Regions from separate parts of the Candidatus Neomicrothrix parvicella Bio17-1 genome, predicted to be linked through region 1. Evidence: riboswitches for the same ligand, from Rfam matches in the RefSeq annotation. Region 1 holds a riboswitch; the other holds the start of a gene.
The links. A riboswitch is a leader RNA that binds a small molecule or an ion and turns the genes downstream of it on or off. The one in region 1 is predicted to bind cobalamin.

Region 1 (5,460 bases):
CTCGTTGACCGACGGGATTGGGGCCATCCAACTCGCCCAGCACGTGGTTGACCTTCAACGGGAACCGGCCGACCCCGGACCCATGCCGGATGTGCCCCCGGCCGACCGCACTTCCACCGCCCGCCTCGCCATCGACTCGATCTCTTCCAATATGTCCCGCACCGCCGCTTTTGCAGGTGACCGGCTCCGCCGCCTTCCCGGCGACATGGTCGACCTCGCCCGCAACCCGATCGGTGCGGCAAGCCGCAGCCTGAAGGTGGCGGGTTCGATCGCCAACTTCGTCCGACCGGTCACTCACACCCTGTCACCCCTGATGACCGGCCGTCGCCTGGCCTGGCGGTACCAGGCACTCGACGTTCCATTTGCGGAGTTGCGACGGGCCGGCCACGCTGCCGGCGGCACGGTCAACGATGCGTTCATGGCGGCCGTGGCCGGCGGGCTGGCCCGCTACCACGACCGACACGACCAACCCGTCGACGAGTTGCGGGTGACCATGCCCGTGTCCCTGCGGACAGCCGACGACCAAGAGGGTGGCAACCACATCACCCTCACCCGCATGGTCGTTCCGGTGGGGCTGGACGACCCGGCAGATCGGATCCGGGCCATCGACCGCATCAGCCAGGAGTGGCGTCATGAGCCGGCGATCCCCTATTCAAACCTCATTGCCGGCGCTCTCAACCTGCTGCCGCAATCGGTCACGGGCGGCATGCTGAAGCACGTCGACTTCCTGGCCAGCAACGTGCCCGGGTTTCGTGACTCCGTCTACGTGGGCGGGGCCCGCGTGACTGGCTTCTATCCCTTTGGGCCCACCATTGGGGCAAGCGCCAACTTCACGCTCATGTCCTATGCGGGTACGTGCAACGTCGGAGTCACGGCCGACCTCGGCGCGGTGGCCGACCCCGAGGCGTTCATTGCATGTCTGATCGAGGGGTTTGAGGAGGTGCTCCAACTCGGCGGGGGCCAAGGCAACAGCTCAAGTCGTCCCACGTGACGATCAGCAGCCCCCGAGCTGAGTAGAACCTCGCTCACGCTTCCAGTCTGGAGCGTGCCTCGAGTGTTGCGAAGCACGCTTCTGCCGCTTCCCTGCCCTTGCCCTTCAGGTGCTCGGCAAAATAGCGCTGATGGTCCTCGTGCTCATGGAAGTGATGCGGGGTCAGCACGCAGGAGAGCACCGGCACGCCCACATCGAGTTGAACACGCATCAGTCCGCCGATCACTGCATCTGCCACAAATTCGTGCCGGTAGATACCTCCGTCCACCACCAGCCCGGCCGCGACGACGGCATCGAAGCGACCGGTCGTGGCCAACGCCTTCACGTGGAGGGGCAACTCGAAGGCCCCGGGAACCTCGAACGTCTCGACTGCTGCACGGTCTGGTGTTGCGACCTCAAGAAACCCACGGAGAGCCTGATCGACCAGGTCGGCGTGCCACCCGGCCCGAACGAATGCCAACGTGGGAAAGGCTTCAGAGCGGTCGGTTTCGGTCATGAGCTGGCACCGTAGAACCTGGTGTGCAGGGGCAGCCAACCATGAACCTGAACGACCGGAAGTGCGGCCGTCAGGCCGAAGCCCCGCACGCGGCCTTCCAGAGGAGCTGGGCCATCTGACCTCGTGTCAACTGGCGGTTGGGGCCGTAGAGACCCGGGGCGACGCCGGCGGTGATCTCGGACTCGACGAGCCAGGAGACAGCGGTGTAGTAGTAGTCGGTCGGCGCGACGTCGGTGAAGCTGTATGTCTCGGCGGGTTCCGGGCTTCCGGCGGCCTTCCAGAGGAACTGGGCCATCTGACCGCGATTCACGACGCTGTTCGGTCGGTAGAGGCCCGGGGCGACGCCGGCGGTGATCTCCGACTCGACGAGCCAGGAGACAGCGGTGTAGTAGAAGTCGGTCGGCGCGACGTCGGTGAAGCTGTATGTCTCGGCGGGTTCCGGGCTCCCGGCGGCCTTCCAGAGGAACTGGGCCATCTGACCGCGATTCACGACGCTGTTCGGTCGGTAGAGGCCCGGGGCGACGCCGGCGGTGATCTCCGACTCGACGAGCCAGGAGACAGCGGTGTTGAAGTAGTCGGTCGGCGCGACGTCGGTGAAGCTGTGCGGCGCGGGTGAGGAGCAAGAGACCGGGCAGTCGGTTTCGATGTGATCGGCCATGGCGGCGTCGACCACCGGGAACGCAACGTCACCCAGGCCCCAAAGGCCCTGGGTGGTCGAAAAGGTGTCGGGCAGTTCGCTGCCATCCTCCTGTGCCTGGAAGAACAGGCCGCCAACATCGGAGGGGTCCCCGGCCTCGCACGGGATCTGAAATGTGCGGAGGGCGGCGAGGCCCTCGGTGTCGGAGGCGCCCGTGACGGTTCGGAGGGCGGCGAGCACCAACCCGGTCGAGCTGGCATCGGCGGGCTCGGTGGCATCACCGAAGTACGGCCACCCGCCGGTCGAGGTGCGAACGCCGTCGAGCCAGGTCACGGCGTCGTGGTCCGGGGTGACCCCCTGGGTGGCCAGGCCCATCAGGGCCATGGCGCTCGAGTTGGTGTCGGGGCCGGAGAAGGCTGCGGCGTCGACGGCGGGACATGGGACGGCGGTGTCGGCCCGGTAGGCCACCCACGAACCGGTGTCGCACTGCTGGTCGGTCAGCCAGGCTTCACCGTCGGGGTCATCGTTGTTCACCGACGCCAACGCCAACAGCGCCAGGCCCTGGCGGAAGGCGCCGTCATAGGTTGGGTCGCCGCTGCCGTAGAGGCCGATGTCGGGCGACACTGTCCGCCGGGTGGCCTGGAGGCGTGCGACCAGGTCGGTCCCGCCGGCATCGGTCGGATCCTCGCCAAGGGCGACGTTGGCCAGGGTGGCCAGGGCCAGACGGCCGGGGTCGTCCCCGCCGTATGGGGCGACGACGGTGTCGATGTCGTCGTTGACCGCGTCGAGCATCTGCCGGGCGGTCGGTCCTTCGGCGCCGGCTGCGGCAAGCCCGATAATGCCCTGAAGCGTCATGCCGTAGTCGGCCTGGCCCGGGCTGTATCCCTCGATCACCCCGTCGGCGTTGACCTGGGCGGCGAGCCAGCCGGCCGCCGACGAGCCCGGGTTGTTCGGCGGCGCCGCAGCGACCGGATTGATCAGGCCGAGTGTCAGCAGCACTGCTGCGACGGTCGCCATGGCGGCTGGACGTCGAGCGGGGCGCACTCGCTGGTGGGTGATAGATGACATTGGGGCCTCTCCCGGGTACGACAGCGGGAGGGTGTCCCGCTCCGAACCGCAATTCCTCGACGGTTAACAGGGGAGCGCACGGGGTCAGGCATTCCGACTCGTGGGGCGAACCCCACCTACGGCTGCGGGTCAGCGCCGGATTTTGACCGGCTTCCCCTGTCCTCGTGTGATCTCAGCCAGACAAGCACAGCTGGCGGTTTAACGCAAGCTGCGGCGAACGGCTGAGCCCGAAGTCACCGCCGCTGCTCAGGTTGTGACTTGGTTCGATCTCGCCGAGGCGCCACGACGGTCGAACCACCACTCGAGTGGCGCTCGGAGCACCGGATCACACCCATCCTCATCTGTCGCCCCACTCTGAGCCACACCCGCCCAACAACCCACCGGCTCTCACCGATTTCACACCAGGGATCCGTTCGACACCCTGCGAACGGCATTGGCTGGTGTATCCGCATACTGAGAGGTCATATTCAAACTATGGATGCCGATGGGGCGAGGAGTGCCACCCCATCGTTGCTGCCGATCCTACGATCCCAGCAGCAGGCCGAGATCTTGCCATCGATCATGGGCGCGCCGGACGACGAATTCTCGGTGGCCGACTTGGGTCGGCGGACGGGAGCGCCTTACTTCGGGGGTCTTTCGGCGATCCTCGTACGAGCGTTTCCATCGGCACCCGGCACAGCACTGGCTGACATCGAGGGCATCGAGCGCGCCTACCTGTTCGGATCGTGGACGGCCCGGTTCACCGGACACGACGGGCGGCGGACGGTCAATGACGAAGGGCCCTTCCACCACACCGTCACCTCCCGCCCACTGGTGCCAATCGACCTCGACCGAACCCTCGTTAAGTAAGGTCCGACGGCCCCGCCGTCGATGACTGCTCTGGTCTGGGAAAGCGCCCGGGTTGCTGTCGACAGCGCCCGCCCGGCATCCGGTTCGGTTTTCTCTGCTTTGGACGGATCGAAGTACTGGGCCGCGTGGCGGCCCTGGCGGAAGCGTTCATAGATGGCCTTGTTGAAGTCGTCGGCGGAGATCCGCTCGAGCTCGATCCGACCGACGAGGAACTGGATGGTGTTCGCTCCCTCGGCCCAAGCCAAATCGGGGACCGTACCAGCGAAGCGATTCGAGAGGCCCGGCCACGGCACTCTCGAGCCAGGCCGCCGCCGACCCACCGATCGGCAACTCCCCAGTGCCCCCATTGTCAAACAGTCCGACCAACCACGCGACTTGGCTCGACTCACCATTTCCTCGTCCCACCGGGCAGGTCACTTTACGCCCGACACCCTGACAGCGCGGCGCTCAGGGCCGCTGACGCTGCAGAGGTGCTGCTACGCCTGACTGCGGGTCGACCTGCGAACTCTTCGCATGCAGCTAAATCCGTCGCGTTGCGAGGCTCCGGTGACTCAGGCGCGGCTCACCGGGAGCCCCCACGTAGCGCCGAGCGCGAAGTTGAAACGGTTGCGCTCGCAGCATTCGTCCCACCTCGCCCGGTCAACCGGCTCGGCCCCCATCTCCACTGCCAGCATCAGCACGTTCTCGATGAGCACACGGCCGGTCGGATAGTGCGGCGAACTCTTGCCATCCAGATGGAGGTGCGCCATGAGCCCGATGATCGAGGATTCAATCGATCGATCGCAGTCGAATTCCTCTGATCGGCTCGAAGTGTGTGAGCCCCGGGTCTCGGGCCGGGTGAAGCCCATGGCCACCAGCGAGGTGACCGACGCTGAGGATGGAACGGCGATCGACGCTGATGTCGGCGACACGATCCTGCTGGCTGTGTTGGATGATCCCACGACCGGCTACCGGTGGGAGCTCGAGCCCGTGACCGGCGTATCCATCGTGCTGGACGAAGCGGGATACGAGACGTCCAGCGGCGAGGCGGGCAGTGGCGGCGTGGCTACCGAGCCTGAGCGTCGCCGCCGCAGGAACGACCGCGATCGCCCTAAAGCGATGGCGGCCATGGGAAGGAGACGCCTCCATCCTCAACCGCTTCACCGTGACAGTCGACGTGCGGTTGGACTGACCGCGCTAGTACCCCGTCACAACCGGACCACCGGTGTGGGCGTCACCCTGTCGATCATGGAACCATCCCCGAGCTGACCGGAGGAGTTGGATCCCCAGCAGTACGCCGTACTGTTTTTCTGGAGCGCACACGAATAGGTGCCGCCCGCGGCCACGTCGGTCACCCCGTCGAGCCAGGGCACCGCGGTGGGTGTTGTTCGGTCGGTGGTGGTGCCGTCCCCGAGCTGCCCGATGTAGTTGTATCCCCAG
Region 2 (5,460 bases), on a different contig from region 1:
AGTCGCCGCACATGTTCGGCTGCCGCGGGGGTCACCGTGAGGGCCACCGTGGTGATGACCCCCAGCTCGGCCACCCCATCGGGCAGGGCGCGGACGGTGCGATGGGGGCTCACCAGCGACGCCGGCACCGTGAAGGCGGCCAGCAGCGCGATCAGCCGCAGCGATTCCACGACACCGGTGAACATTGCGCCGGTGGTCACCGGCCCGCCCACAGAAACCCCCGCCATCCAGGTGGGCAGGTCGAGCGTCGGGAGGGTCAGAAGCACGGTGCCGGGGGTACGCGGGGCGAAGGCGGCCACCAGGCCCAGACGCAACACCCCCATGATGACGGCAAAACTCAGCACGTACCGCTGGATCCGAGACCATGGCGAGTCGGGGTCGGCCCGCGCGACGACCACCTGGGTCGCCACTGCGATGACCAGTGCCAAGACGATCACGTTGGTGGTTCGAAGTGACGCGCCCGCGAGCAGCAGGCTCCAAATCCACCAGGCCCCCGGATGGCCGGCATCACCGGGATCGAGAACCTGAGCAGGATCCTTCACGCCCAACGAAGAGTGCTTCACGTGTGTCGACCCGGCTTCACGACAAGCGGCGTCGCCGGAGCCACCTGGCCGAGACGAACGAGCCGCCGATGGCGCCGATCCCGATACCGGCGCCCCACCACCCGGTCGATGAGGACTGCTTGGAGCCGGGCACCGTCAAGTCGCCCGCCTGGGCCACGTTGGTGACCCGGCCAATGTCTTCGCCGTCACCTCGGGCCAGGGTGGTGGGGCCCCCTTGCGGTTTATTGACTGCGGAGGTCGTGGTGAGACTCGAAGACGCGGATGTTGGCGATGCGGATGTCGGGTTTGCCTTGGCCCCGTCGACGGTATCGCCCGCTTGGGGCAGCGTGGCGGTGCGGCCGGTAGGTTCGACTGCAAGCAATTGAGGCGTTTGGTTGACGCTGCCTTGCCGTGGACCGGTCGGCGAACCGGGTGGTTTGGCGGCGGTCGGCGAGCCTGCCGCCGGCGAACCGGGTGGTGAGGTGGCGGTCGGCGAACCGGGTGGTGAGGTGGCGGCCGGCGAACCGGGTGGTCTGGCGGCGGTCGGTGAGGTGGCTGTCGGCGGGGTGGGTGGTCTGGCGGTGGTCGGTGAGGTGGCTGTCGACGGGGTGGCGGACGGCGCGCGAGTTGTTGGCGATGCCACCGGCCCTTGCGGGGGAGCCGTCAGGCGGGTGGGAGCGGAGGTGGCAGGTTCCTTGGTCGCCTGGGTGGTTCGGGTCGCCTGGGTCGCCTGGGTGGTTTGGGTGGTTCGGGTCGCCTGGGTGGTCTGGGTCGCCTGGGTGGTTCGGGTCGCCTGGGTGGTTTGGGTGGTTTGGGTCGCCTGGGTGGTCTGGGTCGCCTGGGTGGTTTGGGTGGTCTGGGTGGTCTGGGTGGTCTGGGTGGTCTGGGTGGTCTGGGTGGTCTGGGTCGTCTGGGTGGTTTGGGTGGTCGGAGGAGGAGGTGGCGGGCAGATCCGCTCACGGTCGGCCGGAAAGCGGGGTGACGGCCCGCTGGCCGCCAGGGTTCCTTCGGTCTGGAACCGCCAGCCCTCGACCGAACTGTTGGTCATGCGCCTGCTCGCTGGGCCCGTGTTGCTGAACACCCAGCTTCCGGATCGGCCATCCCAATAAGACCAATAGGCATAACTGTTGCCCGTCTGCTCGCCACAGCCGGTTGCCGGATAGCCATCGATGGAACACAGCAGACCGGACCGGTCGTAGGTCGGCGGCGGCGTATTCAAGATTTGAGCTCGTGCGGCCAGGAACTCCGCACCGTTCCTCACGCTGGCGTTCACTTCGAAGCAGCGGGCATCGGGCACGGCCGACGTGCCGGTGTCAATGACCACCGCCACGCGGGTTCCACCGCCGGCGCTGGGCGAGCAGGGGGCACCGGGTGCCGCCCCTGCGGGGGCTGCGACCCACGCCGGCGCCACCAAGGCCGCCAGAGCGAAGACGGCTGCCCAGCGTCTCACCTGATACCCATCCGATGCCGTGCAATCAGTAGCTCAGCGCCAAGTGCAGGCCACGGGGATCGCTTGTGCGCCTCGGCGACTGCCTGCATGGTTCTCTCCCGGGCACGGCGACGGGAGGAAAGTCCCGCTCCGAACCGCGCTTCCTCGACGGTTGACTTGGGAGCGCACGGGCCCGGCATTCCGGCTTGTGAGGACTGGCCTCACCTACGGCTGCGGGTCAGCGCCGGAATCTGACCGGCTTCCCCGAGACCTCGTGTGATCGAGGCCAGTCAACCCGATGGGAGCTCCTGGCGCAAACCCAATGGGCGCCACTGGGCAGGTCGCTACCATGGCCGGGCGTTCGGGCCTGTAGCTCAGTGGTGAGAGCAGAGGACTCATAATCCTTCGGTCGTGGGTTCGATCCCCACCAGGCCCACCCGAATCGACCACACAGCCCTTACCTTGTTGGTAGGTCCTGAGCAAGACTTGGGGCTGACCGCTCGACATGGCGGCCAGGGCTCGACCCAGGTCGGATCAGTGCGTTTCGGTGGGCGTTTGTGGTGCTCGTGCCGCTCTTGCCCCTGCTGGTGGTGCTCGACCACTTGCGGATGCACGGTCGACCGGGACTTCTGGGCGCGATCAGCACACCGCTGGTCTGGGTCTTCGGCGTGTTTCGGGTTGGTTTGCTGAGCCTCGTCGCCCCTGCCCTCCCGCGGCCGGCCTCCCGACGCAACGTGTGGTGGGTGATGGCCACGGTGGTGACCGCCGCAGGGGTCACCACCGTGTTCGCACGTGTCGAGTTGGCCGGGCGCCGGCGCTGAACACCCGCTCGGCCAACGGAACGCCTTACCGGGTGGGTTCGGGCGAGGCGATGGTCGGCACGATGACGTCCTCGGGGTCGCCGACGAAGTAGCGGTGGATGAGGGCGCCGATGGCGGCCCCAAGAATTGGCGCAACCCAGAACAGCCAGAGCTGCCCCAGCTGGTCGGAACCGGCGAAGATCGCCTGCGAGGTGGAACGGGCCGGGTTGACCGAGGTGTTGGTCACTGGAATGGAGATGAGGTGGATGAGCGTCAGACACAGCCCAATCGCCAATCCGCCCATGCCGGGTGCGGCCCGCTTGGCGGTGGCCCCGAGGATCACGATGAGGAAGACGGCGGTGAGAACCACCTCGACGGTGAACGCGGCGCCCAGGGAGTACCCGCCCGGCGAGAACTCGCCGTAGCCGTTTGAGGCGAATGCGCCGGCACCCTTGCCGATCTTCCAACCCGCCTGACCCGATGCGATCAGGTAGATCACCGCTGCACCGATGGTGGCCCCGATCACCTGGGCGATGATGTAGCCGATGGCCTTGATCGGCTCGAAGCGACCGCCGACGACGAGCCCAATGGTGACCGCCGGGTTGAAGTGACCACCGGATACGTGCCCGACGGCGTACGCCCCGGTCAGTACGGTCAGCCCGAATGCAAAGGCGACTCCTGCGAAGCCGATGCCGAGGCTGGTGCCGTTGGCTCCCGTGCCAAAGTCGGCGGCCAGCACTGCGGCGCCACAACCGCCCAGCACCAACCAGAACGTTCCGATCATTTCGGCGGCGAGCGCCTTTGGGTGAAACATGGTCATCCCTCCCGTCGAGGAGGCCGGCGTCCGTCGCCGACGCTCCGACGAAGTTAACCGAGGCCTGGGTCCACAGCGGGGATGATGGGAAGTGCCTACCGCCCGAAGAACGAACTGATCGCGTCGCTGAGCGGATCGACACCCGCAGTCGATCGGGTCACGGTCGACTGGCCCGGACCGGTGATGGGATCGCGACTGCGTATGCCGTTGCGGGCGACGTGCTCGGTCCACTGCGCACCGTCCCAATAGCGATGGGTGAAGCGGTGGGTGGGATCGGGGAACCACCCCGCCGGTCCGGTTGCCGCCCTCGACGTGGCAGGGCCAGAGGACGCGGCGGGGGCTGAAGCCGGTGTTCGGCCCGTGGGACGGGTTGAGGACCAGCCGGTGGTTTCGGTGCCGGGGTGATGGGAGGGCTCGGGAATCAGGCTCTCGGCCGTTTGGAACTTCGGGGCCGCCACCCGGGAGCCAACCGTGTACCGCTCGCCGATCGTCGAGACCTCGCTGACCGGAATGGGCGCGGCGTTCAGGCTGAGCCGGTTGGCGGCCGTGTTCAGCCGGGAGGCGAAGGTGCGTGCGTCGGAGCCTTTCCTGACCGGCACGGGCACCGCCATGGTGAAGCCGTCCCCGGTGACGACGAGGAACAGGCCACTTTCACCCCGACGGGAGCGAAGCACTTCCTGAGTGGCTTCGTCCAGCGTGATGCGGCCCGCAGCGGCGTCACGGCGCAACGCAGCCGGCGTCTTGACCGACGCCCGGGCATCGGTCAGTGGATGGTCATCGGTGCCGTGCACGATCCGGTCACCGGTGACGCGTACTCCCCGAAACGTACGTTCCACCGGAGTCAGTCCTCGAGCCAGGCCGGCGCACGGTCCAGCAGAAACTCGCTGACCACACCGCACTTCTCCAGCTCGTCGGCCAGGTTTTCGGTACCCATGAACACCTGGCCGAGCGATACCTCAACCCGCGCGACGATGGTGAGGCTGCGCTCGGCGGGGTCGGTCACCGAGGCGTAGGTGTCGATGGCTGAGACCTCGATGGGCAGGTCGGTGCCGCCCACCCCTGCCAGGTCGGTGGCCAGAACCAGCAGGTCGGGGCCGGAGGGCAACGGCGGGAGCGACCATGTGAAGATCAGCGGGATCGTGAATCGATCCTCCGGCTCTTCGGCCTCCCGTAACTCCATGATGTGGTCCTCGAAGGCCAGCAGCACCCGAGGATCGAGTTCGACGGCCACGTGAAGGTCCAGCGGCCCGCCGCAAGCCGCCTCGGGGTGGAGGTCCACCTCCCAGGCCTGACGCATGGAGTAGGTCTCCACGAAGTGACGCTCATCGTGGACGTGGAAACCATGCTCCACCGCCTGGTCTTTCAAACCGGCGATGTAACCGGCAAGGTCGATGACGGCCACCAAGGGTCCTTTCAGGCTTGGGTTGGGCACAGGCAACGGAATGATCGGGTGATGCACCCGTACCTGGATGACCACAGGCTGTCACGGACGCGCCCTGCGGCGCCATGGGAGTGCGACCCGGGGAGGAGGCGCCACGCCACCGAGCACTGTTGAACCCCGGGTCGCACGTCGGTCGGCGAGCGGTCAGGATGGACCGATGCAACCCGCCGAGGCTCTCAAACTGCTCGATCGGGTGGCCGCCGACATTCTGGCCGCAGTGAACGAGGTGACCGACCGGCGCGCCCGCAGCGACCGTCCGGGTCAGTACCAACTGGATCTGGTGGCCGACGGGGGAGCGGTGGCAACGCTGACTGCTGCGGGGCTCGGCGTGCTGTCCGAAGAGTCCGGTCGGCACCACCCGGAGCGATCGCTCCAAGTGGTGCTCGACCCGGTTGACGGGTCAACCAACGCATCACGCGGGCTGCCATGGTGGG

Region 2: another riboswitch for cobalamin. It lies ahead of MPARV_RS25545 (hypothetical protein); the one in region 1 lies ahead of MPARV_RS0107570 (S-layer homology domain-containing protein).

The regions. Positions count from the first base shown of each region.
Region 1 is NZ_AMPG01000001.1:1,574,204-1,579,663, forward strand. It holds gene MPARV_RS0107560 (wax ester/triacylglycerol synthase domain-containing protein) at 1-991, shown strand, start outside; gene MPARV_RS0107565 (6,7-dimethyl-8-ribityllumazine synthase) at 1,026-1,487, opposite strand; gene MPARV_RS0107570 (S-layer homology domain-containing protein) at 1,558-3,192, opposite strand; cobalamin riboswitch at 3,259-3,396, opposite strand; gene MPARV_RS0107575 (hypothetical protein) at 3,703-4,041, shown strand; gene MPARV_RS0107580 (hypothetical protein) at 4,593-4,790, opposite strand; gene MPARV_RS0107585 (hypothetical protein) at 4,789-5,289, shown strand; partial or broken gene MPARV_RS0107590 (RCC1 domain-containing protein) at 5,229-5,460, opposite strand, start outside.
Region 2 is NZ_AMPG01000002.1:290,082-295,541, reverse strand. It holds gene MPARV_RS0109620 (energy-coupling factor transporter transmembrane component T) at 1-563, opposite strand, end outside; gene MPARV_RS25545 (hypothetical protein) at 580-1,872, opposite strand; gene MPARV_RS24710 (hypothetical protein) at 1,859-1,996, shown strand; cobalamin riboswitch at 2,146-2,276, opposite strand; tRNA gene MPARV_RS0109595 (tRNA-Ile) at 2,335-2,407, shown strand; gene MPARV_RS0109590 (hypothetical protein) at 2,538-2,792, shown strand; gene aqpZ (aquaporin Z) at 2,818-3,585, opposite strand; gene MPARV_RS0109580 (DUF2510 domain-containing protein) at 3,681-4,421, opposite strand; gene MPARV_RS0109575 (hypothetical protein) at 4,427-4,987, opposite strand; gene MPARV_RS0109570 (inositol monophosphatase family protein) at 5,184-5,460, shown strand, end outside.